DNA from 2 places in the Nocardioides sp. NPDC087217 genome. Region 2 is predicted to be linked to the other one. Evidence: riboswitches for the same ligand, from Rfam matches in the RefSeq annotation. Region 2 holds a riboswitch; the other holds the start of a gene.
The links. A riboswitch is a leader RNA that binds a small molecule or an ion and turns the genes downstream of it on or off. The one in region 2 is predicted to bind cobalamin.

Region 1 (14,503 bases), on a different contig from region 2:
CCGGAGCGTGGACGACGACGCTGTCGAGCCTGCTGTGGGTGCTGGAGGTCTTCGTCTTCGTGATCGGCGTGGGCTACCTGTGGGAGATGGTGGACGTGCTCGCCCGGCGCCGCTGGCGCGGGTGGCCGACCCGGGGCGAGCACCACCCCGGCTGGCGCCATCCGTTCGTGAGCCTGCACGTCCCCACCCACAACGAGCCGCCGGAGATGGTCATCGAGACCCTCGAGCGGATGCTCGAGCTGGACTACGACGCGTACGAGATCCTGGTCATCGACAACAACACCGACGACCCCGCGCTGTGGCTGCCGGTGCAGGACTTCTGCGAGCAGTACGACGGGGTCACCTTCATCCACCTGGCCAACTGGCCGGGGTTCAAGTCGGGGGCGCTCAACTACGCGCTGACCCGGATGAACCCGCGCACCGAGGTCGTCGGCATCGTCGACGCCGACTACCACGTCGCCCCCGACTTCCTGGCCCACAACGCCCCGCTGTTCAGCGACGAGTCGGTGGCCTTCGTGCAGACGCCGCAGGACTACCGGGACTGGGACGTCTCGGCGTACTTCCGCCGGCTCTACCACTCCTACGGCTACTTCTTCGACGTCAGCCAGGTCTCTCGCAACGAGCGCAACGGCGCCATCTTCGGCGGCACCATGGGACTGATCCGCGCCTCCGCGCTGGTCCGGTCCGGCGGCTGGGACGAGTGGTGCATCACCGAGGACGCCGAGCTGTCGCTGAGGCTGCTGAAGATGGGCTACAACGGCATGCACGTCGACCGCTCCTACGGCCGCGGCGTGATGCCGCTGACGTTCGAGACGCTCAAGAAGCAGCGGTTCCGGTGGTGCTTCGGCGGCATCCAGATCCTGCGCATGCACTGGCGCTCGTTGCTGCCCGGACGTCGCACCGAGGCCAACCAGATGACCCTGGCGCAGCGCTGGGCCTACCTCGTCGGCGGGCTGCAGTGGTTCGGCGACCTCGCCGGAGCGCTGTTCACCTTCTTCCTGATCTCGGGCGCTATCGACCTGATGCTGGGCGGAGGACTGGTCGTACGCCGCCTCTCGGGGCTCCTCCTGTTCGCCACCGTCGCGCTGGTGCTCTTCGGCGCGGCCCGATCGATCGCCCTGGTCCGGCTCCGTGGCGGTGCCTCCTGGGGCGACGCGCTCGGCGCGTTCGGGCTCTGGCTGGCGCTCGGGGTGACCGTCGCGCGGGCCTCCTGGCTCGGGCTGGTCTCGCGCGAGGGCACCTTCCTGCGTACGCCGAAGATCAAGGGGCAGCCGCGGGTGCGGGACGTGATTCGCGGCAACCTGGTGGAGACCGTCGCGGCGTCGGTCTGTCTCGTCATGGCCCTCGTGGTCGGCGTCCGCGGCGGGGCGACCGGCGTCGCCATCGCCGTGCTCCTCGCGTTCCAGGGTGTCGGCTACCTGCTGGCCCCGATCAACAGCTGGGCGGCGATCCGCAGCGACCTGCCCGCCGACCTGCGACGCCGTCGGGAGCGGATCTGGGCATGGAGCGCCGCCGCAGCGCCCGCGGCTCGCCGCGGCGGACTGGTGCTGGCCTTCAGCTCGGTGATGCTCGCCGGACTGGTCGCGCTCGCGGCGCCGGTGGGCAGCCCGGACGTACCCGAGGTCGGCGACGTCCACGGTGCGCTCGAGAAGAAGCCGCGCGACCGGGAGGACCGGCCCACCCCCGCACGGAGCCCGGCGCCGGAGCCGACCGCCGACCCGACCCCGGTCGCGGAGCCGTCATCGAGCGGGGACGGTGGCGCCACGGTCAGCACCCGGCCCACCCAGGCCGCCGATCCGACCCCGACGTCAGATCCCACTCGCGGTGCCGATCCGACCCAGGCGGCGCCCACCCAGCCGGGCTCGGGCGGTAGGCCGACCGACAAGCCGTCCAACGGCGGCGGCCCGAACAAGACCCAGTAGGCGTCATCTGCTCGCTGCGGCGTTACCGACGTGAGAGTTGGGGCCGCTGACACCTAGGATGTGCGGCATGCCAGAAATCACCCGCGACGAGGTCGCGCACCTGGCCGACCTCGCCCGCATCGACCTCAGCGACGCCGAGCTCGATCACCTTGCCCCGCAGCTGCAGGTGATCCTCGAGTCCGTCGCCTCGATCCAGGGGCTTGCCGGCGACGACGTGCCTGCCACCTCCCACCCGCTTCCGATGACCAACGTCTTCCGTGAGGACGTCGTCGTGCCCGGTCTGACGCCGGAGCAGGCGCTCTCCGGTGCGCCTGCCGTCGAGGAGCAGCGATTCTCGGTGCCGCGGATCCTGGGGGACGAGCAGTGACTCTCATCGAAAAGACCGCCGCGGAGCTGATCGACGCGCTCGCCGCCGGTGAGACCACCTCGGTCGAGCTGACCCAGGCCCACCTCGACCGGATCGCCGCGGTCGACGGCGACGTCCACGCCTTCTTGCACATCGACGCCGAGGGTGCGCTGTCCCAGGCTGCCGCCTCCGACGCGCGACGCGCCAACGGCGACGCGCTGCACGCTCTCGACGGTGTGCCGATCGCGGTCAAGGACGTGCTGACCACCATCGGCCTGCCGACGACCTGCGGATCCAAGATCCTCGAGGGCTGGGTTCCGCCGTACGACGCGACTGTGGTCAAGAAGATCAAGGCAGCCGGCCTGCCGATCCTGGGCAAGACCAACATGGACGAGTTCGCGATGGGCTCCTCCACCGAGCACTCCGCGTACGGCCCGACGAAGAACCCGTGGAAGCTCGACCGGATCCCCGGCGGCTCCGGTGGTGGGTCGGCCGCGGCCGTCGCCGCCTTCGAGGCCCCGCTGGCCCTCGGCACCGACACCGGCGGCTCGATCCGCCAGCCGGGTGCCGTCACCGGCACCGTCGGTGTGAAGCCGACCTACGGGTCCGTCTCCCGCTACGGCCTGGTCGCCCTGGCCAACTCGCTGGACCAGGTCGGCCCGGTGACCCGCACCGTGCTCGACTCGGCGCTCCTGCACGAGCTCATCGGGGGTCACGACCCGCTCGACTCGACCTCCACCACGACCCCGGTGACCGGGCTCGTCGACGCCGCCCGTGCCGGCCTGACCGGTGACCTGAAGGGCGTCAAGGTCGGCGTCATCAAGGAGCTCGCCGGCGAGGGCTGGGCGCCCGACGTGATGCGCAAGTTCAACGAGTCGGTCGACCTGCTCACCAAGATGGGCGCCGACGTCGTAGAGGTCTCCACGCCGAGCTTCCAGCACGCGATGGCGGCCTACTACCTGATCCTGCCGGCGGAGTGCTCCTCCAACCTGGCCAAGTTCGACGCGATGCGCTACGGCCTGCGGGTCACCCCCGACGGCGACCCGTCGGCTGAGGACGTCATGAAGGCGTCCCGCGACGCCGGCTTCGGCGACGAGGTCAAGCGCCGCATCATCCTCGGCACCTACGCCCTGAGCAGCGGCTACTACGACGCCTACTACGGTCAGGCGCAGAAGATCCGCACCCTGATCATCGAGGACTTCAAGAAGGCCTTCGAGCAGGTCGACGTGCTGGTCTCGCCGACCTCCCCGTCGACCGCGTTCCCGCTGGGCGCGAAGCTCGACGACCCGCTGGCCATGTACGCGCAGGACCTGGCCACCATTCCGGCCAACCTGGCCGGCACGCCCGGCATCTCCATCCCGGCCGGGGTCTCCGACGTGGACGGGTTGCCCGTCGGCGTACAGCTCCTGGCTCCGGTCCTGGAGGACGCCCGTCTCTACCGCGTCGGTGCCGCCCTCGAGGGCGCTGTCGGCCAGGTGCTCTCGATCGACAAGCTGGAGGTGGCCCGATGACCGAGACACTGGTCGGTTTCGACGAGGTGCTGGAGCGCTACGACCCCGCGATGGGCCTCGAGGTCCACGTCGAGCTCAACACCAACACCAAGATGTTCTGCGGCTGCCCGGCGACGTTCGGCGGCGAGCCGAACTCCCAGGTCTGCCCGACCTGCCTCGGCCTGCCCGGCTCGATGCCGGTCGTGAACGCCAAGGCCGTGGAGAGCGCGATCCGGATCGGCCTCGCGCTGAACGGCTCGATCGCGGAGTGGTGCCGGTTCGCCCGGAAGAACTACTTCTACCCGGACATGCCGAAGAACTTCCAGACCTCGCAGTACGACGAGCCGATCGTCTACGACGGCTACCTCGACGTCGAGGTCGAGGGGGAGACCTTCCGGGTCGAGATCGAGCGCGCCCACATGGAGGAGGACACCGGCAAGACCACCCACATTGGTGGCGCGACCGGCCGCATCCACGGCGCCGACTACTCGCTGGTCGACTACAACCGGGCCGGCATCCCGCTGATCGAGATCGTCACCCGCCCGATCCTCGACACCGGTGCCAAGGCACCGCTGGTGGCGAAGGCCTACGTCGCCGCGCTGCGCGAGATCCTGCTGGGTCTGGGTGTCTCTGACGTACGCATGGACCAGGGCTCGATGCGCTGCGACGTCAACCTGTCGCTGTCCCCGAAGGGTTCCGGCAAGCTCGGCACCCGCACCGAGACGAAGAACGTGAACTCGCTGCGCTCGGTCGAGCGGGCCGTACGTTTCGAGATGTCGCGCCACGCCGGGATCCTCGACGCGGGGGAGGCGATCTTCCAGGAGACCCGCCACTTCCACGAGGACACCGGCACCACCTCGGCCGGGCGGGCGAAGTCGGACGCCGACGACTACCGCTACTTCCCCGAGCCCGACCTCGTCCCGGTCGCGCCGTCGCGCGAGTGGGTCGAGGAGCTGCGGGCGAGCCTGCCGGAGCGCACCGCTGACAAGCGGGCCCGCCTGCAGGTCGAGTGGGGCTACTCCGACCTGGAGATGCGTGACGTCTGGGCCGCCGGGGCGCTGTCGCTGATCGAGGCGACGGTCGCCGAAGGTGCCTCCGCACAAGCCGCTCGCAAGTGGTGGATGGCCGAGCTCTCCCGCAGCGCCAACGACCGTGGCGTCGAGCTCGCCGAGCTCGGTGTCACCCCGGTGCAGGTCGCCGAGGTGCAGAAGCTGGTCGACGCCAAGACGCTGACCGACAAGCTGGCCCGTCAGGTCTTCGAGGGCCTTCTCGCTGGTGAGGGCACGGTTTCCGAGATCATCGACGCCCGCGGGCTCGCCGTGGTCTCCGACGACGGCGCGCTCGGCGCAGCCGTCGACGAAGCCATCGCCGCCCAGCCCGCGGTCGCCGAGAAGATCCGCGGCGGCAACCAGGCCGCAGCCGGTGCGCTCATCGGTGCGGTCATGAAGGCGACCGGCGGCAAGGCCGACGCCAAGCGTGTCCGCGAGCTGATCCTGGAGAAGCTCTCCTGACTCACGCCGAGTCGGCTCGTTCTGACAGCAAACTCCGCCGAGTCGGCGCGTCATGACGCGCCGACTCGGCGGTGGTTTTGGTCAGGATGAGCCGACTCGGCGATGGGGTGCACTGGCAGACTGTCCGGCGTGACCGTGACCGAGCCCTTCCGCATCGCACTGCTCATCGACGCCGACAACGCGCCTGCCTCGAAGATCGACGACATCTTGAACGACCTGGCCGAGTACGGCGAGGTGACGATCCGGCGGGCCTACGGCAACTGGACGAAGTCCGAGCTCAAGGGCTGGATCGAGGAGCTGCACGACGCCGCGATCAGGCCGATGCAGCAGTTCGACCTGACCGCGCACAAGAACGCCTCCGACATGGCGCTCGCGATCGACGCGGTCGAGCTGCTGCATGCGGCGATCCCGGACGCGTTCGCGCTGGTCTCGTCCGACTCCGACTTCACTCCGCTGGTGCACTACCTGCGAGAGAAGGGTCGCGCGGTCTACGGCTACGGCCGGGAGAAGACGCCGGCGCCGTTCAAGAGCGCCTGCACCCGGTTCACGGTGGTGGAGAAGCTCGGCGGCTCCGAGGAGGAGACCGAGGCCGATACCGAGCCCGGGACCACGCGCACCCGCAAGCAGTCGTCCTCGGCGACCAACGGCCAGGCGTTGAAGCGCAATGCCCGGCTGATCCAGCTGCTGCGCAACTCCATCGCCGCGGCCGCCGACGACGACGGTTGGGCCCTGGTCGGCACCGTGGTCTCCCGCATCCGCAACCAGTCCTCCGAGGACCCGCGCAACTACGGGTACGCCACCTGGACCAAGCTCATCAAGGCGATCGACCTCTTCGAGCTCAAGGACGAGGGCACCTCCGCGATCGCGGTCAGCGACAAGCGCACCAAGAAGTGACGTACGTCTTCTAGGGCTTGGCCACCGAGTCCTCGGCTGCTTTCGGGCGGGCGCACTTGATCCCCTTGGGCACGGACCCGTGGAGGTGCTTCAGCGCGGCCTTGAAGTCGCGGCAGCGCTCGGTGTCCTCCTCCTTGTTGCGGGGGTAGCCGATCGCCGCATTGACCCCGCCCATGTCGAGGGCGTCGGCGAGCGGGTTGATGTCGCGGGCGACGGTCCAGTACCACCGCGAGATCGGCGCGCTGTAGTCCAGCGACCGGGCGAGCTCGGGACGGCGGCGCAGGTCGATGTCGAAGTAGGCGCCGGCGTCGGTGTAGTTGGCCTCGCCGGTCAGCTGGATGTAGCCGCGGCCGGTGAACTTCCGCTTGTCGCGGCCCTTGGCGTCGTGGTGGAAGGAGCTCTCGTTGGCGAGCGTGGTCAGATACGCCGCCTGCCGGTAGGCGGTGGTGATCCCGGCATCGGCCATGGCGCGGTTGAGGCTCGGCAACCCGGTCTCGACGGTGCTCCGGTCACCGACCTTCTCGCCGAACATGGCGACCAGATCGGCGTACGTCACCGATGTCCGTGCCTCCTGCGCGCCGGCCATCGTGGTCGGGGAGAGGGCGAGAAGGGTGGCCGAGATCGATGCTGCGACAAGGCCGAGAATCCTGTGGCGCATGGGGACAGAGTGACTGCTCGGCGGCGATCCCGCAAGAGGCCCCCGCCCGGCATAGGATGGGGCGTCTCAATCAACACACGCCGTGGTGGGGGAAGCCGGTCGAATCCCGGCGCTGACCCGCAACCGTAGGCCCAGGCACCGAGAGTGTCCTGAGCGAGCCGGAGCACCTGCCGACGGACGCGTACTGACCTGACGCTGTCGTGGAAAGCAGCGGGTCGGCCCTGGGCCTTCCCGACGAACAGCGCGGAAGGAACCATGAAGAAGACCGTCCTCGGTGGCATCGCCGCCACCCTCGCCCTCACCTCGCTCGCCGGCTGTGGCGAGAAAGCCGTCGAGGAGGGGGAGAAGCCCACCTACGACGCCAAGGTGTCCACCTCGGTGGCCGACTGGCTCGTCGCCCAGGCGCCGGAGGGCGTGGCCCGCAACGCGCAGTACGGCACCGATGACTTCGGGCTCAGCGCCGACATCGGGATCGCGCTGGCGGAGGTCGGCGGCTACGACGAGGAGATCTCCACGATCGCCGCGGCGGTGATGGAGAACAAGAAGGCGTACACCTCACCCGGGTTCGGCACCGTCACCTCGGCCGGCGCCACCGCGAAGGCGCTGGTCCTGCAGCAGAACGTCGACGCCTCCGACCCCGGTCTGCTCAAGCAGCTCGAAGGCACCGTCGCCGAGAACGGCCGTATCGCCGACGAGCTCGACCCCAAGAACAAGGAGGCGGCCGACTACTCCAACACCATCGGACAGTCGTACGCCGTGTGGGCGCTCAACAACGCCGAGAGCAAGGAGGCCGCGGCCGCGACGGAGTTCCTGGCCGGGCAGCAGTGCGAAGAGGGATGGTTCCGGGTCACCTTCGCGGCCGACCCCACCGCCGCCGACCAGACCTGCGACGCCGACCCGAAGGCCGTCCCAGACGCCGACGCCACCGCGTTCGCGCTGATCGCCCTGTCCGGCGTCGCGTCCCCGGAGGCGGAGAAGGCCGTCGAGGCCGGCGTCGACTGGCTGAAGGAGACCCAGGCGGAGGACGGATCGTTCAAGGCGGCCACCGGCAACATCGCCAACTCCAACACCACCGGCCTGGCCGGGTGGGCGTTCGGTCGCGCCGGTGAGACCGACGCCGCGGAGAAGGCGGCCAGCTGGGTCGCCGACCACGTGGTGACCTGTGGCGACGACACCGGCGCGGTGGCCTATGACGACGCCGCGCTGACCGAGGGCAACACCAAGGGCCTGACCAAGGAGTCCGAGGGGATGTACCGCCTCGCCGCGGCCCAGGCGCTGCCGTCGCTGGTCTTCCTGCCCAAGGATGCGACCGCGAAGAGCTCGTGCTGATCCTGCGGTCCGCTGCGGTGGCTCTGGCGTTCCTCGCCGGGGCCACCGCCCCCGTCTTCACGTCCGTCTCCGCCGTCTCCGCGTCGTCCGCTCAGGCGTGCGACGGGGTCACCGTCGTCGTCGAGCCCAACGCTCTGGGCGGCGACCCCGAGGTCACCTGTGTCCAGCCCGAGGAGGGTGACACCGGCGCCGACCTCTTCGAGAAGGCGGGACATCCACTCACCTATGTGACCTCGATGCCCAGCGTCGTATGTCGCATCGATGAGCGGCCGAAAGCCGCCGGTTGCGCCCAGATGCCGCCTGCTGACGCGTACTGGTCGCTGTGGATCAGCGACGATTCGGGGGCCTGGAGCTATGCCTCCAGAAATGTTACCGAAATCAGCGTGACCTCCGGGCAGGGTGTTGCGTTCACGTGGATAGACGACGATGTCGTTACCGCTCCGGCGACGGAGCTTGGGGATGCTGTGGGGGCGCCCTCAAGCCCGTCGCCGGAGTTATCTCCGGAGGAGCCGACGGATTCGGCCTCCGAGACCGAGCATCTGCCCGCCTGGGTCGCGCCCGCGGGGATCGTCGCACTCTTCACCGTCGCCGGTGCCGTGTGGTGGCGCCGGCGATGAGCACCATGTTCCGGGCGGCCGCGGTCGCGCACCTGCCCCGTGATCTGCACCCCGTCGCCTGGTGGGTCTGGGCGATCGGCATGGCTGCGTACGCCTCCTTCACCATCAACCCGCTGCTGCTCCTGCTCGTGGTGGGGGTGGTGTCGGTCGTGGTCGCCGCCCGTCGTGGCGAGCAACCGTGGGCGAAGGCGTTCCGGCTCTACATCGGTCTCGCGGTGTTCATCGTCGTGACCCGGGTGCTCTTCCGGGTGCTGCTGGGCGCCGTTCCTGGCCACGTGATCCTCGACCTGCCCGAGATCCCGCTCCCGGAGTGGGTGCTCGGGATCCGGCTGCTCGGGCCGCTCACCCGCGAGGCGCTGCTGGCCGGTCTCTATGACGGGATGCGGCTGGGCGTCATCGTGATCTGCGTCGGCGCGGCCAACGCGCTGGCGAACCCGAAGCGGCTGCTGCGCTCGCTGCCGCCGGCGCTCTACGAGGTCGGCACCGCTGTCGTGGTGGCCGTGACGGTGCTGCCGCAGCTGGCCGAGTCGGTGCAGCGGGTGCGCGCCGCGCAACGGCTGCGTGCCGGTGCGACCGGAAACGTCAGGCGCCTGCGCCGCTTCCTGGTGCCGGTGCTCGAGGACGCCCTGGAGCGGTCGATGGCGCTGGCGGCGGGCATGGACACGCGCGGCTACGGACGTACGGCCGGCGTCCCGGTCGCCACCAGGCGGATCACCTCGGCGCTCATGCTGGTCTCGCTCGTCGGGCTCTGCGCCGGCGTCTATGCGGTGCTGGACGGCACCACGCCAGGCTGGCTGGCCGCCACCATGCTCGCGCTCGGCGTCGGCGCCGCCGCCGGTGGGCTGGCGCTCGCCGGCCGCCGGGTGACGCGGACCGTCTACCGGCCCGACCGATGGCGGTGGCCGGAGGTCGTGGTGGCTCTGAGCGGGATCGTGGTCGGCGCCGTGGGCTGGTGGGTCGCCCGCTACCAGGTCCCGGTCGCCTTCCCGGGGGTGAGTACCGTCCCGGACGTCACGCTGATCGCCATGGCCGGTGTGCTCGTCGGGCTGGTCCCGGCCCTCGCCGCCCCGCTACCGGCATCATCGCTCGCTCACCAGGAGGCAGTCGCATGATCGAGCTGCGAGGCATCACATTCACCCCGCCCGACTCCTCCGAGCACGTGCTCAAGGATGTCGACCTCACCATCGAGGAGGGCGAGCTGCTGCTCGTCTCCGGTCCGACCGGCTCGGGGAAGTCGACCCTGCTCGGCGTGCTTGCCGGCCTGGTGCCGCGCTTCTCCGGCGGCGTACTCGACGGTGACGTCCTGCTCGACGGCACCTCGATCGTCCGCACGCCGCCGCGCGAGCGCGCCGGGATCATCGGCTACGTCGGGCAGGACCCGGTGGCCGGGTTCGTCACCGACACGGTCGAGGAGGAGCTCGCCTACGGGATGGAGCAGCTCGGCCTCCCGCCGGCGACCATGCGGCGCCGGGTCGAGGAGACCCTCGACCTGCTCGGCATCGCCGAGCTGCGACAGCGGTCGCTGCGTACCCTCTCGGGCGGGCAGCAGCAGCGCGTCGCGATCGGCTCGGTGCTCACCACCCACCCGCGGGTCGTCGTGCTCGACGAGCCCACCTCCGCCCTCGACCCCACCGCCGCCGAGGACGTGCTCGCCACCATCACCCGGCTGGTGCACGACCTCGGCACCTCCGTCGTCCTCGCCGAGCACCGGCTCGAGCGGGTCGTGCCGTTCGCCGACCGCATCGCGCTCCTCGTCGGCGACGGCTCCGTCGCGGTCGGCGACCCCGCCGAGGTCCTGGAGACCTCGCCCATCGTGCCGCCGCTCGTCGAGCTGGGCCGCGAGCTCGGCTGGTCGCCGCTGCCGCTGACCGTGCGGGATGCGAAGCGGCGGGCGCGGGGGTTGGAATACCCGGTTAACCGGGTATCCCTGCACTTCTCTGGCAATGCAACGCCAGAGAAGCGACGGAAAAGCCTGAGAAGTTCCGGGCTGACCGTCACCCGAGGACGTACGCCGGTCCTGCACGACGTCTCGATCGAGCTGCCCGCGGGGCGGGTGACGGCGCTGATGGGACGCAACGGCTCGGGCAAGTCGACGCTGCTGTGGACGCTGCAGGGGACCCAGAAGCGGCTGGCCGGATCGGTGGACGTCGGCGGTAAGGATCCGGCGACCCTCGACCCCGACGAGCGACGCGAGCTCGCCGGGCTGCTGCCGCAGACCGCGGCGGACCTGCTCTACCTGGAGACGGTGGCCGAGGAGTGCGACGCGGGTGGCCCACGGACCAGGGAGATCCTGGACAGCCTCGTCCCCGGCATCCCCGACGGCCAGCACCCGCGCGACCTCTCCGAGGGCCAGCGCCTGGCTCTGGCGCTGTCGCTGATCCTGAGCGCCGACCCGCCGGTCGTGCTCCTGGACGAGCCCACCCGCGGCCTCGACTATGCCGCCAAGCACGCTCTGTCCGAGATCCTGCGCGAGCTCACCGAGGCCGGCAAGGCGGTCCTGGTGGCGACCCACGACGTCGAGTTCGTCGCCGAGGCCGCCGACAACGTGGTGGTGCTCGCCGACGGCGAGGTGGTCTCCGCCGGTGACGTACGCAGCGTCACGGCCGAGTCGCCCGCGTTCGCGCCCCAGGTGAGCAAGGTCTTCGGCCCGGGCTGGCTGAACGTACGCGAGATCGTCGAGGCGGTGGGCGAGAGATGATCAGGTTCACGCCCCGCACCGCGGTCCTGCTCGCGATCATCTCCGTGGCCGGGCTGATGATGTTCGGCTGGCCGCTGCTGCTCCACGGCTACGACCGGGTGCAGCCTCCGTTCATCTTCCTGGCGCTGATTCCGCTGATGCTGGTGGTGCTGCTGAGCGAGCTCTCCACGGGCGGGATCGACACCAGGATGATCGCGGTTCTCGGCGTGCTCAGCGCGATCGAGGCCGTCCTGCGCGCCGTCTCCGCCGGCACCGGCGGGGTCGAGCTGGTCTTCTTCATGCTCATCCTCGGCGGCCGGGTCTTCGGTCCGGCCTTCGGGTTCGTCCTCGGCTGCACCAGCCTGTTCGTCGCCGCGCTCGTCACCGCCGGCGTCGGACCCTGGCTGCCCTACCAGATGCTCGGCGCCGCCTGGGTGGCGATGGGGGCCGGGCTCCTGCCACGCGCGAGCGGCCGCCGCGAGATCGGGCTGCTGGCGGCGTACGGGATCTTCGCCTCGTACGCCTACGGGCTCCTGCTCAACCTGCAGGGCTGGCCGCTGCTCACCGGCGTCACGGTGCCCGGCGCGAGCGGCAACCTCTCCTATGAACCCGGTGCGGCCTTCGGCGAGAACCTGGCGACGTTCCTGCGCTACACCCTGGTCACCTCGACCAGCAGCTGGGACACCGTGCGCGCGATCACCACCGCCGTCGCCATCGCTCTGCTCGGTCCTGCCGTCCTCGCCACCCTGCGCCGCATCGCCCGCCGGGCCACCGTCACCGGCGTCGTCTCGGCACCCTAGACGCGCTGGTGCTCGGAGACCCGGGCGAGAAAGGCGAGCAGCAGCTGGTGGACGCGGTCGGGCTGCTCCATCTGTACGAAGTGGGTGCCCTCGAGCTCGACGAACGTGCTGTTCTTGACGCCGGCGGCGACTCTCGACATGTGACGCGCACCGGCGATGAGGTCGCGGGTGCCCGCGACCAGCACGACCGGCACCTTGATCCGGCGCAGCGAGACCGGGCGGCGCTGGGAGGTGCGCAGCGCGAGGTGGAAATACCACTCGACCGGGGTGGTCAGGAACTCCGCCAGCGCGGCCGCGGCGAGCTCGGGATCAGGGACCTTGCCGATCAGGCCGGCCTTGGAGAACACCTCGATCGCTCGCGGGCCGAGCTCCAGGCGCGCCGCCAGGGGAGTGATCAGGGAGCCGGTGCGACACAGCACCCTCGAGGCGGTGCGGGTCACGATGGCGGCCGCCGGGGCGGGCAGCCGCAGCGGCCCCAGCATCGACTTGAACGTGTCGCCGGGCACCCCGGCGACACCGAAGATGCCGGAGACCCGCTCGGGATGGTCCGCGGCCAGCTCGAACGCGGTGTTGACCCCGATCGACCAGCCCATCACGACCGGCCGGGAGAGCGCGAAGGCGTCCATCACCGACAGTGCGTCCTCGGCGAAGTGCCTCGAGGTGGTCTGCTCCGGATCCTTCGGCCGCGCCGAGCCGGAGGTGCCGCGGTGCTGCCAGGAGACGACGCGTACGCCGCACGAGGTGTGCAGCAGCGCCGGCCAGTTCCAGGGGCTGGTGCCGAGGCCGTTGCACAGCAGCACCGTCGGCCCCTCGATCACACCCTCGGGGTCGTTGGTCCAGGCGCGGATCAGGGTGCCATCGTCGGAGAGCACGTCCCGGAACGCGACCGTCGACTCGGCCATCGCCCGCGGAATGCTCATGCAGACATTCTCTCCGAAGCGAGCAGCTGGAGATAGTTCTGCACGTCCTCACGCTCGGCACGCCGCAGCAGGATGGCCTCCTCGGCCGCCTTGGCGTTGTGCCGGGCGACGAGCTGGGAGGCGACCGGCCAGGCGAGCAGCAGCTGGATCGGTCGTAGGAACGGGCCGACCATTCGCCCCGCGGTGCGAGCGGCGAGGAGGGCGGCGACTTGGGCGACGGCAGCGGTGTGTACGGGTGCGGTGATGGTCGACAAGGGAGCAACTCCATGGACTGGCGGGACCGGGCGGCGAGGGGGAGTTGTCACCGAACTGTAGTGACCTCAACGTTCGGAGTCAGTGACGTTCCGATGTCGCTTGTGTGAAACACGGCACTACACCGGGGTGGACTCCGCCGGCACGTGATGCTCCGGTTTGCCGGTGCGCGTCGCGCCCGCGGAGGCGACCACGACACACGCGATGGCCAGCCACTGCAGGACCGAGAGCCCCTCGTGGAGGATCAGGATCGCGGCCAGCGCGCCGGCGGCCGGCTCCAGCGACATCAGGATCGCGTAGAGCCCCGACTTGATCGAACGCAGGGCGACGAGATCGAGGGAGTAGGGGATCACCGAGGACATCAGGCCCACCATCAGCCCGACCAGCCACACGTGCGGAGAACCCAGCCCGTCGGCGTACGCCATCGCCGCAGGCGTCAGCGCCACCGCCGCGACCGTCGAGGCCAGAGCGAGCCCGTCGAGCCCCTCCCACCGCGCTCCGGTCGCCTTCGACAGCACGATGTACGCAGCCCAGCAGGCCCCCGCGAGCAGCGCGAACAGCACGCCCACGATCGAGATCCGACCGGGCTCGAGACCGAGCAGCACCACCCCTGCGGCCGCCAGCGCGACCCAGACCAGGTCGCGGGCGCGCCGCGAGGTGACCAGCGCGATCGTGAGTGGACCAATGAATTCAATGGTGACCGCGATCCCGATCGGCAGCCGGGCGAAGGACTGGTAGATGGCCCAGTTCATCAGCCCGAGCGAGGCCCCGAAGGCGATCACGACGAGCCAGTCGCGGCGCGCGAGGCCGCGGACCCGGGGCCGGGTGATCGCCAGCAGGATCAGCGCGGACAGCGTCAGCCGCAGCCACACCATGGCGGTTGGGGTGACCTCGTCGAAGAGCGACTTGGCGAAGGTCGCGCCGACCTGCACCGACGCGATCCCGATCAGAACCAGGACGACCGGGTGGGCCAGCCTCGCCCGGAGAGAGCCTCTACCGGTTGAGAAGCGTGTGACCACCCGGTCAGTCTAGGACCACGTAAAGACCCGCTACTGCGCCGAGTCCGTCTGCGAGACGTTGGACAGGT
Region 2 (14,503 bases):
CCTGCTGACCGTCTCCGGCCTGGGCACCGGCCGCTCCGGCGGCCGGAGCAAGGCGATCGGCAGCAGCGGCCGCCGCATCGGCGCGGACACCAGCACCCGTGGCTCGCTCCACCTCGTCGAGACGCTCAAGGCGGCCGCAGGCAAGCAGAGCGCCCGGGACCGTACCTCGTCGAAGGTCGAGCTCCGGATCGAGGACCTCCGCACCGCGGTCCGCGAGGGCCGCGAGGCCAACCTGGTCCTCTTCTGCGTGGACGCCTCCGGGTCGATGGCCGCACGCAAGCGGATGGCGCAGGTCAAGGGCGCCGTCCTCTCGCTGCTGCTCGACGCCTACCGGCGCCGCGACAAGGTCGGGATGATCACCTTCCGGGGTGAGGGTGCCGAGCTGGTGCTGCCGCCGACCGGGTCGGTCGACCTCGCCGCGGCCCGCCTCGACGAGGTGCCCGCCGGAGGACGTACGCCGCTGGCCGAAGGCCTCCTCGAGGCCGCCCGCGTGCTCCAGCGCGAGCACCTGCGTGACCCCGATCTGCGACCGCTGCTGGTGGTCGTCACCGACGGTCGCGCGAACTCCAAGACCCACGGCAAGGAGGCCGTCCGGCGCTCGCAGCAGGCCGCCGCGTACGTCGCCGGACTCGGTGTCACCACGGTCGTCATCGACTCCGAGAGCGGGCCGATGCGGCTCGGGCTGGCCCGCCAGCTGGCCGTGCACCTGGGCGCCGAGCACGTGCCGGTCGCCGAGGTGAGCGCCGAGGCGCTGACCTCCGCCGTCCACGGGTTCACCGGATCCACCATGGGAAGGGGCGCTGCCTGATGCCGAAGGGACAGCCGCTGAACGTACCTGATGACGGGCTCACCACCCGCCAGCGTCGCAACCGGCCCCTGGTGATGGTCCACACCGGCCCCGGCAAGGGGAAGTCGACCGCCGCCTTCGGGCTCGCGCTGCGCGGCTGGAACCAGGGCTGGCGGATCGGGGTCTTCCAGTTCGTGAAGTCGGCCAAGTGGCGCATCGGCGAGCAGACCGTGCTCGAGCGCCTCGGGAAGCTGCACGAGGAGACCGGCGAGGGCGGGCCGGTCGACTGGCACAAGATGGGTTCCGGCTGGTCCTGGAGCCGCAAGCAGGGCGACGCCGAGGACCACGCCGCGGCCGCCGCCGAGGGCTGGGCCGAGATCAAGCGGTGCCTGGCCGCGGAGACGTACGACCTGCTCGTCCTCGACGAGTTCACCTACCCGATCAAATGGGGCTGGGTCGACGCCGCGGAGGTCGCCTCCGTCCTCGCCGAGCGGCCGGGGCGCCAGCACGTGGTGATCACCGGCCGCGACGCCGACCCCGCCGTGCTCGAGGTCGCGGACCTGGTCACCGAGATGACCAAGATCAAGCACCCGATGGACGCCGGCCAGAAGGGCCAGCGGGGCATCGAATGGTGACCCTGCCCCGGCTGGTGGTCGCTGCTCCCTCGACCGGCTCGGGGAAGACGACGATCGCGACCGGGCTGATGGCGGCGCTGCGTGCCTCCGGGAGCGTCGTGAGCGGTCACAAGGTGGGCCCGGACTACATCGATCCGGGCTACCACGCGCTCGCCACCGGACGCCCGGGCCGCAACCTCGACCCTCACCTGGTGGGGGAGTCGCGGGTCGTGCCGCTGCTGCTCCACGGCGCCGCCGGCGCGGACGTCGCGGTCATCGAGGGTGTCATGGGCCTCTACGACGGCCGCCTCGGCACCGACGGCTTCGCCTCCACCGCCCACGTCGCGGCGCTGACCTCCTCGCCGGTGGTCCTGGTCCTCGACGTCGCCCGGATGTCCCGCTCCGCTGCCGCGATCGCTGCCGGGATGGCAGCCTTCGACCCATCCGTACGCATCGGGGGAGTCGTGCTCAACCGCTGCTCCCCGGGACGCAACGCCGAGGAGATCCGGCGAGCGCTGGAGCAGATCGGGCTGCCGGTGCTCGGCATGCTCCCCCGCGACGAGACGCTCGCGTCCCCGTCGCGCCACCTCGGCCTCGTCCCGGTCGCGGAGCGCGACGAGTCGGTCGCGCTGATCGAGCGGCTGGGGGAGCAGGTCGCCGCCCACCTCGACCTGTCCGCCCTGCTCGACGTCGCCCGCTCGGCTCCGGCGCTGGACGGGGATCCTTGGGATCCGGTGGCGGCGTTGCGCGAGAGCGACCGTGTTGGTTTCGACACGGCGTCGCTCGTTCCTCACGACGCCGGCTCAACCAACGGTTGCACCGTCGGTCGAGCCGCCGGAGCCGCTAGGCGGAGGCGTGTCGAGACCAACACGGCTCCTCCCGTGATCGCCGTGGCCGGCGGACGCGCCTTCACGTTCCGCTACCCCGAGACCGAGGAGCTCCTGGAGGCGGCGGGCTGCGACGTACGCGCCTTCGACCCACTCACCGATCCCGCGCTGCCCGAGGGCACCAGGGGGATCTACCTCGGCGGCGGCTTCCCAGAGATGTACGCCGCCGACCTCGCCGCCAACACGAGCCTGCTCCGCGACCTCCGGGCGGCCGTCGAGGCCGGGGTGCCGACCGTCGCCGAGTGCGCCGGTCTCCTCTACCTGGCCGAGTCCCTCGACGGCGTGCCGATGGCCGGTGCCATCCCAGCCCACGCCGCGATGAGCGAGCGGCTGACCCTGCGCTACCCGGTCGCCACTGCTGCCTCCGACTCCCTCCTCACCCGCGCCGGCGAGCAGGTCACCGGCCACGAGTTCCACCGCACCACCACCTCGCCCCCCGCCGGCCCCCGAGCCGCCTGGAAGGTCGAGACGTCAGTCGCGTCGCCCGAGACGTCACCTACGTCGATCGAAACGGCAGGTGTGGTGGGCGAGACTGCAGTTGTGGACGACGAAGGTCGAGTTTCGCAACCCACAAGTGCCAACTCGACCGGCATAAGTGCCAACTCGGCGGACGCCGCTGACGCCTCGGCGCTGACGGGGTACGCGTCGGAGACCTTGCATGCTTCGTACCTGCATGTGCATTGGGCCGGCCATCCGCACCTGGCGGCCCGGTTCGCGGTCGCGGCTCATAGGTCGGCGCCGCACTTTCCCGCCATGGCGGGAAAGTGCGGAGAGACGAGCAACAACCCGCCTTCAGAATCCCGCCATGGCGGGGAAATGCCCGCCGCGACGGACGGCCCGCCGGCCGATCCGCTGCGGCACCATGGGGATGTCGAGGTGGGGGAGGGGCTGCTCGACTTCGCGGTGAACGTCTACCCCGATGAGCGGCCGGAGTGGCTGGACCAGGCGCTGCACGAGTCGCTGGCATCGGCGGCCTACCCCGACGAGGGGCCGGCGCGGGCGGCGTTGGCCAAGCACCACGGCCGCGAGCGGGCCGAGGTGCTCCCGACGGCGGGAGCGGCGGAGGCGTTCACGCTGGTCGCCCGGGCCAGGCCATGGCGGCGGCCCGTCGTCGTGCACCCGCAGTTCACCGAACCCCACGCAGCGCTCGAGCAGGCCGGCCACACGGTCACCGAGGTACGCCTCCGGGCCGAGGACGGGTTCGCCCTCGACCCGGCGGCCGTGCCCGCCGACGCGGACCTCGTCGTCGTCGGCAACCCGACCAACCCCACCGGCGCGCTCCATCCCGCCACGACCCTTCGCGCCCTCCTCCGTCCTGGCCGCCTTGTCGTGGTCGACGAGGCGTTCATGGACGCGGTTCCTGCCGAGCCCGAGACCCTCACCGGCGAGCATGCAGGGGGCCTGCTGGTGATCCGCAGCCTGACGAAGCACTGGTCGATCCCGGGGGTCCGCGCAGGCTACGTCGTCGGCGATCCCGCCGCGATCGGCGACCTCGAGGCCGTACGCACGCCGTGGTCGGTGTCGGCCACCGCCGCCGCTGCGATGATCGCCTGCGCTACCGAGCGGGCGAGCGCGGAGGCCCGCGACCGCGCCGAGCGGATCGCCACCTGGCGCGACCACCTCGAGGCGGGCTTGCGGGACCAGCAGATCGAGTACGTCCCCTCGGCCGCCTCGTTCGTCCTGGCCCGCCCGGGCGCCGGAGTCCGTGAGGCCTTGCGCGAGCAGGGCATCGCCGTACGCCGGGCGGACACGTTCCCCGGGCTCGGTCCGGAGTGGGTGCGGATAGCCGTACGTCCGCCCAAGGTCACCGACCGCCTCCTGCACCAGCTCGAGCAGCAGGTGAAGGCGTGACACCCGAGTGGATCGCCCTCGCGGCAGCGACACTTTCCCGCCATGGCGGGAAAATGCCGCCGTCTCGCCACCCGGTATGCCGAACATCCCCGCCATGGCGGGAAAGTGCCGGCGGCCCCCGGTCAGGAGCTTCGAGATGAGGGCACGGGCGGTCGGGCTCCTCGCAGGCTTCGCGCTCGACCGGCTGCTCGGGGACCCGCGGCGCTACCACCCCGTCGCCGGGTTCGGCACGGTGGCGATGCGGGCCGAACGGGCCTGGTATTCGGACGACCGTGCCCGCGGGGTCCTGCACGCGGCCGCCCTGGTCGGGGGAGCGGTGGTCCTCGGAGCGGTTGCCGAACGTGCCGCTCCGGGAAGAGCGGGGAGAACCCTGGTCACCGCCGCCGCGACCTGGGCGGTCCTGGGCGGCCGCTCGCTGGAGCGGGAGGCGCTGGCCGTCCACGCCCATCTCGACCGCGGCGACCTCCCGGCCGCGCGACAGCGGCTGACCCACCTCGTAGGCCGCGACACCGAGGAGCTCGACGCTTCCGAGGTCTCCCGGGCCGTGGTCGAGAGCGTCGCCGAGAACACCTCGGACGCAGTGGTCGCACCGCTGGTGTGGGGCGCCGTCGCGGGCGTACCCGGCCTGCTCGGCTACCGCGCCGCCAACACCCTGGACGCGATGGTCGGGCACCACAACGACCGCTACGAGAGTTTCGGGTGGGCCAGCGCCCGCCTCGACGACCTGCTCAACCTGCCCGGTTCGCGCCTCTCCGGCCTGCTCACCCTGGCCGCCGCGTCGTCGCGGGCCAGGCAAGCGTGGGAGGCCTGGCGGCGCGACGCCGCGCGGCACCCGAGCCCGAACGCCGGCGTCGTCGAGGCGTCCTTCGCGGGTGCCCTCGACATCCGCCTCGGCGGCACGAACCGCTACTACGGCAACCGTGTCGAGCACCGCGCGGTGATGGGCGACGGCCGCGACGCCACCCCCGCCGACGTGGTCAGCGCCACCACGCTGGCACGCAGGGTCGGCATCGGCGCGGCCCTGGTCGCGGCGGCGTACGCCGTCATCACTCAGCGCCCGTGACGGAAGGCCCGAGCCAGGACGGCGGGTGGTGCCTCGGCGATGCCCGGTCCGCCGGCGCGGGTCCACTCGGCCAGGGCGTCGGCGACCCGCACCGAGCCGGCCCGGGCGACCCAGACCGGCCGCGCCCCGCGCTGCCGCCCCTCGGGTGAGGGGCCGACCACCACGACGTCGGCACGCTCGCACGGGCCGAGGCAGTCGGCGACACGTACCGTTGCCGACTCCCCGGCCGCCGCGTTCAGCGTCGTGAGCACGGCCGCATGGTCCACCCCGGGCGACTTCCGCTCCGTCCCGCAGCAGCAGCCGCGGCAGACCGTCAGCGTCGGCCGCCCGGTGGTGGGGTCGCTCATCCTTCGCAGGCCTCGCAGTCCGGGCCGTTCTCGATGGCACAGACCGCGGCGTCGCTCCAGTCGTCCCAGGTGAGATCGTCGATGGCGTCGGTGGTGGTCGGGTTCTCGTTCATGGTCATGCCTCTCGGTCGCAGGTGGTCAGTTCGAAGTGCGGGTCTGCTTGCTGGCCTGGATGCCGGCTCGCGAGCGCAGGTAGTACAGGCTCTTGATGTTCGGGTCGAGCAGGGCCAGCTTGTGGATCTTGCTGATGTACTGCGGGGTCGCGTCGGCCTGGAAGAACAGGTTGAGCGACTGGGCCTGGTCGATGTGGACCTGCCGGTCCGATGCGCGAGCGAGCAGGACCTCCTGGTCGATCTCGTAGCCCGTCTTGAAGACGTCCTTCTCGTGCTCGTCGAGCCAGTCGACGTGCTGGACGGAACCGCCGTGGTCGACGATGTCGTCGATGTGCGCCTGGTCGTAGACCCCGCGCTCCTCCATGACCTCGACGAGGTTCTGGTTGGCCCGCGGCATCTCGCCGGCCGAGGTGGTCTGGTTCCAGACGTTGGCGACGTACGGCTCGATGCCCTGGCTGGTGCCGCCGACGATCACCGCGGTGCTCATCGTCGGCGCGATCGCCATCAGGTGGGAGTTGCGCCGTCCGACGCACCACTCCGGGATGCCCGCGACCGAGCCCATCCACCGCGACGCGGCGTCGGCATCCGCCGAGATCCGCTCGAAGATGTCCTTGTTGAGCGCCGCCGCCTTGTCCGACTCGAACGGCACCCGCTGCTTCTGCAGGTAGTCGTGGTAGCCCATCACGCCCAGCCCGAGGCTGCGGGCCTTCTCGGTGTAGCGCACCGCCCGCTCCAGACCACGGATGGTGCGGGCCTTGCGCAGGAACGCCTCGGCGACCGCGTCGAGGAAGACGGTCGCGACGTACGCCGTGTCCTGGTCCTTCCACTCGTCGTAGGTCGAGAGGTTCAGCGAGGAGAGCACGCAGGTGTAGGAGTGGTCCTCGTCGGAGAAGAGGGTGATCTCCGAGCACAGGTTGGAGGCCTTGTTCTCCAGCCCGTTGGCCTTGTAGGACTCGGTCTGGGCCGCGTTGACGGTGTCGACCTTCCAGATGTAGCCCTTGCCGAGCACGACCCGGATCTTCAGCACCCGCTGGTAGCGCTCCAGAGCATCGCGATCCCCGGCCAGCATCCGGTCGATGAACGCCTGGCTGAAGATCCAGCCGATGTTCTTGTTGGCGGGCTCGCGGAAGATCAGGTCGGCGAGCTCGTAGAAGTCCGGGTGGTCCACGGGCAGGTAGCCCGCCCAGGAGCCGCGGCGGGTGGCGCCCTGGCTGATCTGGTTGGTCATCTCCACGAAGTTGCAGAAGACCGGGACCACGCCGTTGGCCTTGCCGTTGTCGCTGAACTTCGCGCCGCGGGGCCGGACATCACCGAGGTACGCCGAGGTCCCGAACCCGTTCTGGGAGAGGATCGCCGCCTCCTTGAGGGTCTCGTAGAAGCCCCACACCGAGTCCTCGACGTACGAGCCCTCGCACGAGACGGGCAGACCCCGGTCGGTGCCGAGGTTGGACAGCACCGGCGTCGACGGCGAGAGCCAGCCGTTCCAGATAGCCTCGAAGAACCGCTCCGTCCAGGAGACGCCGTCCTCGCGGGGGTACATCTCGTCGGCGAGGTCGCCGGCGGTGCTGGCGATGGTCTCGTAGCGCTCCCGGACGCTCTGGTCGGCGACGGTGTACTTGGCCTTGAACATGGCATAGCCCGCCGTGGTCATGAAGGCGGGCACGACGCCGTCGGCCTGCAGGGCCTTGCGCTCGGCGGAGAGCGCCTCCCAGTTGCTGTTGCTCATTAGAAGCTGAACTCCGTCTCGCCGATGTTGCGGTTGTATTCGTTGCCGGTGACCTGGAAGAAGTCGTGGAACTGGGTGCCGTTGATGCCGCTGTAGAACCACTCGGCGATCGGGTTGGCCTCGACGTTGAACAGCGGCTCCATCCGCATGTTCTCCAGGGTCATGTCGATGCGGGACCTCACGAAGGTCTCCAGGTCGGCCTGGTCGATGCCGGTGATCGGCCCGTGGTCGAAGAGCATCTCCACGATCCGGGCCTCGTGGGCGTAGAGGTGCTCGGCGACGCCACGAACCCTCGCGAAGAGGTCGTCACGCTCGGCCTCGAACTTGTCGGCCGGGACGGTGGCGGCGTACTCGTCCAGGGTGGTGTTGAACAGCCAGGCGCCGCCGGTGGCGTGCAGGTTCTCGTCGCGGGCGGAGAAGTTGATGCCGCTGATCACGTTCTGCAGCAGATTCTTCCCGCCGGACTGGAAGTGTTTGAGGAAGGCGAAGTTGGAGTAGAGGACGCAGTTCTCCATCAGCGTGAAGACGCTCAGCGCGTAGAGGAGGTCCTCGTCGGCGATCGCGTCCCACACGAACTGGATCCGCTCGGCCAGCACCGGGTCGTTCTTGTAGGAGTCGTAGAACTCCTCGGTGTCGATCATCAGCACCTTGTTGAGCTTCGCGTAGAACGGCGCGTGCATGTTCAGCTCGGCGAACGAGAAGGCGTTGGCCATCATCTGGACCTCCGGACGCGGGAACGCGTGGAAGATCCGGTCGCCCCACACCTCACCGCCGAGGATCAGCTCGTAGATGGTGAACAGCTTCAGCGTCGTCTTCACCGCCGCCTGCTCGGCGTCGGTCATGTTGACCAGGAAATCCTGCTTGTCGTTCTCGACCGGGATCTCCTCGGCGGTCCAGAAGATGCTCCGCTGCTTCTTGGCCAGGTCCTCGGCCATCGGATAGTCGAAGACGTACGCCGACTTCTCGGTGCGGATCGGTAGACCCTCGGTGTCGATCAAGCCCATGCCCCTTGCTCACGCGGGCCCCGCGGCCCGCTGGATGTCTCGTGCATCCGTGCCGGGGCAGGGAGGACGACGGCAGCGCGCCCGGGCGGACCCGGTCACGTGGTGCTCGCTCGATCCCCTGACCTTCCCTCGAGGTCGCGGACCCCACCATGAGGTGGGCACTGGCAGGTCTTCGGACTCGTGGGCGTGGTCGTGCTGGTCCTAGTGGCCGTCGCTTCCCAGGGGCATGGCTTGCTCCCAGTGCTTCGTGACGGCGGTCGTTCCCACTCACCGCTGCGGGGCAGTCCCGGACTCGCACCGGGTTCCCTCTTGCCTCTCCCGCCCCGTCGCCGAGGTGGGAGAACCAGCTGCGAGGACCACTATATGCGGGAATTACATCAATGCAACTTCCTAGATCTTGTGCTTCGCCGTGTCGTCGGAAACATCCCCGGCACCGGTTCGACGACCCGTGCTAGCCTCTGCGCCGAGTCGAACGCATCCTGATGGATGCCAGGGAACTCCGGTGTGAATCCGGGACTGGCGCGCAGCGGTGAGGGCGACGGCGACGCTAGGCAGCCACTGGGGAACGGGTCCCTGGGAAGGCAGCGTCGCCGGTTGAACCCGAGTCCGAAAACCTGTCGGCTCAGACGTTCGTCACGGCCCTCGCGACCAGGGTCCAGAGGACCTGAGAGGCCGAACTGCGTGCAGACGCCGTGCCGCGAGACCCCCACCCTGATCCCGAGCCCCGCCGGTGCCGGGAGGCGGCGGCTGCCGTTCGTGCCGCTGGCCGTCGGGCTGCTGCTCGCCGCGACGCTCAGCGCCGTGGCGTCCCTGGCCTTCGGCTCCGAGCGGATCCCTCTCGGCGAGGTCGTCGCGGCCGTCGTCGACCGGCTCCAGGGCGACGCACCGGGGAAGTGGGACGTGATCGTGTGGGAGCTGCGCGTCCCCCGGGCGCTGATGGCGCTCGCCGTCGGCGCGGGTCTGGCCGTGGCCGGTGCCGGCATGCAGACCCTGGTCCGCAACCCGCTCGCCGACCCGTTCCTCCTCGGGATCAGCTCCGGCGCCTCGGTGGGGGCGACGGCCGCGATCACCACGGGCGCGCTGGCCGGTCTCGGCGCCTACGCCGTCTCCGGCGGCGCCCTGCTCGGAGCCGTCGGCTCGGCGCTGCTGGTCTGGCTGGTGGCCACCGCCCAAGGTGGGCTGACCCCGATCCGGCTGGTGCTCTCCGGGGTCGTGCTCTCCTCGGGGCTCTCCGCCATCGCCTCGTTCCTGGTCTTCATGAGCGATGATCCGCGCGCGGCGGACTCGGTGATGTTCTGGATGCTCGGCAGCGTCGGCGGTGCCAGCTGGGAGAAGCTGTGGCTGCCCGCGGCACTCAGCCTCGTCCTCGGTCTCGGGATGCTGGCTCTGCACCGCTGGCTGGACGCCCTCGCCGCAGGGCCTGAGACCGCTGCCGCGCTCGGCGTGAACGTCGCGGCGCTGCGTACGACTCTCTTCGTCGCTCTGGCGGTGCTGGTCGGGATCCTGGTCGCGGTCAGTGGTGGGATCGGGTTCGTCGGTCTGATCGTGCCGCACGCGGCCCGGCTGCTCGTGGGCGCGCGGCACCGGGTGGTGCTCCCGGTCGCGGCCCTGGCAGGTGGGGTGTTCCTGCTGTGGGTCGACGTGCTCGCCCGGCTGGTGGCACGCCCGCAGGAGATCCCGCTGGGGGTGGTCACCGGCGTCGTCGGCGCGCCGCTGTTCCTGCTGCTGCTCGGTCGCGGTCAGTATCGGTTCGGCGGTGACCGATGAGTGGGTCGCCGGCCGCGCTCCGGCTTCGCGGGGTCTCAGCGCGGCTGGGCCAGCGCGAGGTGCTGCGCGACGTCGACCTGGACGTGCCGGTGGGCGCCCGCCTCGGCATCGTCGGCGTCAACGGCGTGGGGAAGTCGACGCTGCTGCGGATCCTCGCCGGGGTGCTGCGGCCCAGCACCGGCCAGGCCTGTCTCGCCGACGAGTCCGGACAGCTCCAGGAGACCGCCCGGATCGGCTCGCGCGAACGCGCCCGCCGGCTGGCGTACGTCCCCCAGGAGGAGGTCGCCTCCGCCGAGCTGCTCGTCGGGGAGATGGTCGCGCTGGGCCGGGTGCCCCGCACCCGGCCCTGGTCGCGAGGCGGGCGCCAGGAGCGGGAGATCGTCCGGGCGGCCCTCGACGCCGTCGGCCTCGCCGACCGCATCGACGACCCGTGCGACCGGCTCTCCGGCGGCGAGCGGCGCCGCGCGGTCATGGCCCGGGGCCTCGCCCAGGAGAGCCCGGTGATGCTCCTGGACGAGCCCACCAACCATCTCGACGTCGCCTGGCAGCTGCGGCTGCTGCAGAGCGTCGCCGAGCGGGCCGAGACCCTCGTCGCGACCATCCACGACCTCGACCTGGCGCTCCGCTCCTTCGACCGGCTCGCCGTCCTCGGCCGGCCCCGAGGCAGTGACCCCGACAGCGGCCCGGCCACCGTCGTCGCCCACGGGCCGCCGGTCGAGGTGCTCGACAGCATCCGCGTGGAGCACCACTTCGGCGTCGGCTCGGTCCAGGTGCCGCACCCACACCTCGACCAGCCCCACCTGCTCATCCATCCTCGGAAGGACCGATCCGCATGAACCAGCGCATCACCCGCCACGTACGCCCCGGCCTCGGCTGCCTCGCCGCGCTCGCGCTCGGCACCACGATCCTCACCGCCTGCGGGACGGCGGAGAAGGCCGCCGAGGAGGCCGGCCAGGACGCGATCACCGTCGAGAACTGCGGCGAGAAGCTCACGGTCGACCAGCCGGTCACCGAGCTGTACGCCTACGACGGCGGGATCATCTCCATCGCCCTGGCCGTCGGTGCCCGCGAGGAGCTGGTCGCGGTCACCGGCCTGGCCCGGGACCAGCAGCTGCTCGAGCTCGCCTACCCCGAGGACAGGGTCGACGAGCTCGAGATCGTGGGCGACGACCATCCGACGCTGGAGACGGTCCTGGCCCTCGACCCGCAGCTGATGTTCGCGGGCTGGGGCTACGGGTTCAGCGAGTCGCGGAACCTGATTCCCGAGATGGTGCAGGAGCGGGGCATCGAGACCTACCTGCTCAGCGAGACCTGCCGGCAGGAGGACGGTGACCGCGGCACCATGGACGCCTGGACGGCGCTGCGTACCGATCTGCTCAACATCGGCGAGCTGACCGGCCACGACGCGACCGCGAAGAAGGTCGTCGCCGACATCGAGGAGCGCCGCGCGGCCCTGGAGAGCGCGCCGAAGCCCGACGAGGAGCCGACCGCGTTCCTCTTCGACTCCGGCACCGACGCGATCTTCACGTCCGGATCCTTCGGGGGACCGCAGGCGATCTTCGACACCGCCGGAGTGACCAACGCGACCGCCGACGTCGAGGACACCTGGACCGAGGTCGGCTGGGAGCGCTTCGCTGCCGCCGAGCCCGACGTCATCTACTTCGTGGACTACCCGGGGCAGTCCTACGAGGAGAAGGTCAAGGTGCTCAAGGCCAACCCGGCCTCCCGCGACCTCCCGGCCGTCAAGGAGAACAGGTTCGTGAACCTGCCCTACGCGATGTGGGTCTCCGGCCCGCTCAACATCGACGCCGCCGAGTGGGTCCGGCGCTCGCTGGAGCACTTCGGTCTCGCACCCGAGTCCGGGATCGAACCGAGGCTCGACATCGCCGATCTCACCAACCTCGTCGGCAACGAGTGGCTCCGCTGAGATCCCGCTATAGTGCACGCAACGGACATGAGGAAGCCGGTGGAACTCCGGCACAGTCGCGCTACTGTGACATCGCCCCGCGGCGGTGGAGTCAGACCCGAGTGTCCGTCCAACCCCAACGAACAGGGACGCAGGTATCCCTGAGGAGGACATATGTCGCAGCACGCTGTGGCGCCCGTCGCCGGCGCCGACCTTCCCACCATCCCGCTCCGTGAGCTGGCCCCCTGGGCGCTCTTCTTCGGTCTGCTCGGTCTCCTGGTGCTCTTCTTCATCAGCGCCGACCAGGGCGCCGTCTCGATCCCGTCCGGCACGCTCATCCACGAGTGGGTCCACGACGGTCGTCACCTGCTCGGCTACCCCTGCCACTGATGAGCCCGCGTGCATTTCTCGTACGCGGCCTCCTAGCTGGACTCCTCGCCGGCGTCGTCACCTTCCTGGTGGCGTACGCCGTCGGTGAGCCGCAGGTCGGTGCTGCCATCGCGCTGGAGGAGGCCGGTGGCGACGGGCACTCGCACTCGCATGCCGCCGAGGGCTCCGAGGCCGGTGAGGAGGAGGCCGCCGAGGTCTCCCGCACCAACCAGAGCACCTGGGGGCTGCTGACCGGCACCCTGGCCGTCGGCGTCGCGCTCGGGGGCATCCTGGGGCTGGTCGCCGCATTCGCTCTCGGGCGGATCGGACGGCTCACGCCGGGACAGTCGACGGCCCTCGTCACCCTGATCGGGTTCGTCGCCGTCGCGCTGGTGCCCTTCCTCAAATATCCGGCGACCCCGCCGGCGGTCGGCAGCGGCGACACCATCGGTGTCCGCACCGCGGTCTACTTCGCCTTCCAGGCCCTCTCGGTCGTGGCTGCCGTGGTGGTGACGTACGCCGCCGTGCGGCTGCGCGGACGGTTCGGCACCTATCTCGCCGTGGTCGGCGCGATCGCGGCCTACCTGGTCGTGATGGTCGTCGCCGGGGAGCTGTTCACGACGGTCAACGAGGTCGGGGACTTCCCCGCCGACACGTTGTGGTTCTTCCGGCGGGCATCGCTGATCACGCTCGCCACCATGTGGGGTGTGATCGGAGTGGCACTGACCGGCCTGGTGATCAGGCTGCACGCGACGGAGCGCGCCGTCGCGGAGCGAAAGGCCCTTGCCGCGAGCCTGTGAGCAGCCCACGAGAAGGTTCAGCAGCGGGGGAGGCGGTAGGCCTCCACGGGGCGGTCGTCGGCCAGGTGATCACGCACGATCACCCGGGCGGCGGCCGCTTCCACGTTGCCGTACCAGACATCGTCGGGCTGGACGCTGAGCACCGGCGCCTGGTTGCACGGGAACTGGCACCCGGTGTGGGTGATCAGCAGATCGTCGTCGCCGAGACCGGCCTCCATCGCGCCCAGGATCACCGCTCTCGCGGTCTCCTCCGAGCCCTTCGCGGTGCAGCGGGGGCCGCGGCAGATCAGGACCTGACGTACGTGGTCGGGGACTCGCTCCCAGGCGGGCGAGGTCAGCCCGGGCTCGGTGCCGGTGACCGGCCGGGTCTCGGCGAGCGCGTCGGGGAAGTCGTCGCGGGTGGTCGCCAGGCGGGTCGCGATCTGGATCTCGGGGCGATCCCCGGGGCGCTCACGCCACCAGTGGGCCGCGATCCGGCGCAGCCAGGAGTGGCCGGGGGCGAGCGGGCCGAGGCTGACGCCGGCCAGCGTGACGGTTGTCGCTCCGGAGTCGGCGAGCCTGGTCAGCTCGGCGGAGAGCGAGGGACCGCCCATCTGCAGGAACGCGAGGCTCGCGCCGAGCTCACCGGCCCAGCCGAGCAGCTCCCGGCGCCGGTCGACATCGGTCACCGACATCCCGACGAGGACGCGGACGCTCACCGGAGCCCCTTGACCCAGGTGACCGCGTCGGCGACATCGTTGACCGTCTGGACCTCGCCGGGCCCGCCCGGCCGACGGACGACGACCACCTTCACGCCCAGCTCGGCCGCCGCATCCATCTTCGGCCGGGTGTAGGTGCCGCCGGAGTCCTTGGTGATGAGTACGTCGGTGCGGTGCTCCCGCATCAACGCGAGCTCACCCTCGAGGTCGTACGGTCCGCGACTGGTCAGCAGCGTCCATGGCTCGGGCAGGTCGAGCTCGGGCCGGTCGACCACGCGTGCTAGCGCCGCACGCCCGGCCAGTGCGGGTACGAAGCGGCCGAGCTCTTGGCGGCCGACCGTGATGAACGGTCGGGCGCCGAGGCCAGCGGCGAGATCCGCGGCCTGGTCGTGGCCGTCGGCGTAGACCCAGGACGGGTCGGGTGTCCAGCCCGGCCGCTCCAGACGGAGCAGCGGATGGCCGGTCAGCTCGCAGGCCTCGGCCGCGTTGGCCGACATCCCGCGGGCGAACGGATGCGTCGCGTCCACGACCGCGTCGTACTCCGCGAGAGCCGTCCGCAGCCCCTCGACCC

Region 1: another riboswitch for cobalamin. It lies ahead of ACIO3S_RS27810 (prenyltransferase/squalene oxidase repeat-containing protein); the one in region 2 lies ahead of ACIO3S_RS16450 (FecCD family ABC transporter permease).

Annotation. Positions count from the first base shown of each region.
Region 1 is NZ_JBIUZB010000010.1:95,159-109,661, reverse strand. It holds gene ACIO3S_RS27840 (glycosyltransferase) at 1-1,922, shown strand, start outside; gene gatC (Asp-tRNA(Asn)/Glu-tRNA(Gln) amidotransferase subunit GatC) at 1,990-2,289, shown strand; gene gatA (Asp-tRNA(Asn)/Glu-tRNA(Gln) amidotransferase subunit GatA) at 2,286-3,779, shown strand; gene gatB (Asp-tRNA(Asn)/Glu-tRNA(Gln) amidotransferase subunit GatB) at 3,776-5,269, shown strand; gene ACIO3S_RS27820 (NYN domain-containing protein) at 5,399-6,163, shown strand; gene ACIO3S_RS27815 (hypothetical protein) at 6,174-6,821, opposite strand; cobalamin riboswitch at 6,867-7,011, shown strand; gene ACIO3S_RS27810 (prenyltransferase/squalene oxidase repeat-containing protein) at 7,077-8,150, shown strand; gene ACIO3S_RS27805 (hypothetical protein) at 8,144-8,767, shown strand; gene ACIO3S_RS27800 (CbiQ family ECF transporter T component) at 8,764-9,879, shown strand; gene ACIO3S_RS27795 (ABC transporter ATP-binding protein) at 9,876-11,465, shown strand; gene ACIO3S_RS27790 (ECF transporter S component) at 11,462-12,244, shown strand; gene ACIO3S_RS27785 (alpha/beta fold hydrolase) at 12,241-13,164, opposite strand; gene ACIO3S_RS27780 (hypothetical protein) at 13,161-13,418, opposite strand; gene ACIO3S_RS27775 (EamA family transporter) at 13,536-14,435, opposite strand; gene ACIO3S_RS27770 (glycoside hydrolase family 65 protein) at 14,466-14,503, opposite strand, start outside.
Region 2 is NZ_JBIUZB010000003.1:441,605-456,107, forward strand. It holds gene ACIO3S_RS16415 (magnesium chelatase subunit D family protein) at 1-808, shown strand, start outside; gene cobO (cob(I)yrinic acid a,c-diamide adenosyltransferase) at 808-1,422, shown strand; gene ACIO3S_RS16425 (cobyrinate a,c-diamide synthase) at 1,416-4,139, shown strand; gene ACIO3S_RS16430 (cobalamin biosynthesis protein) at 4,276-5,202, shown strand; gene ACIO3S_RS16435 ((2Fe-2S) ferredoxin domain-containing protein) at 5,190-5,549, opposite strand; gene ACIO3S_RS16440 (ribonucleoside-diphosphate reductase subunit alpha) at 5,688-7,388, opposite strand; gene ACIO3S_RS16445 (ribonucleotide-diphosphate reductase subunit beta) at 7,388-8,386, opposite strand; cobalamin riboswitch at 8,538-8,755, opposite strand; cobalamin riboswitch at 8,845-9,029, shown strand; gene ACIO3S_RS16450 (FecCD family ABC transporter permease) at 9,140-10,159, shown strand; gene ACIO3S_RS16455 (ABC transporter ATP-binding protein) at 10,156-10,995, shown strand; gene ACIO3S_RS16460 (ABC transporter substrate-binding protein) at 10,992-12,086, shown strand; gene ACIO3S_RS16465 (CbtB-domain containing protein) at 12,240-12,455, shown strand; gene ACIO3S_RS16470 (CbtA family protein) at 12,455-13,234, shown strand; gene ACIO3S_RS16475 ((2Fe-2S) ferredoxin domain-containing protein) at 13,252-13,932, opposite strand; gene ACIO3S_RS16480 (cobalt-precorrin-6A reductase) at 13,929-14,503, opposite strand, start outside.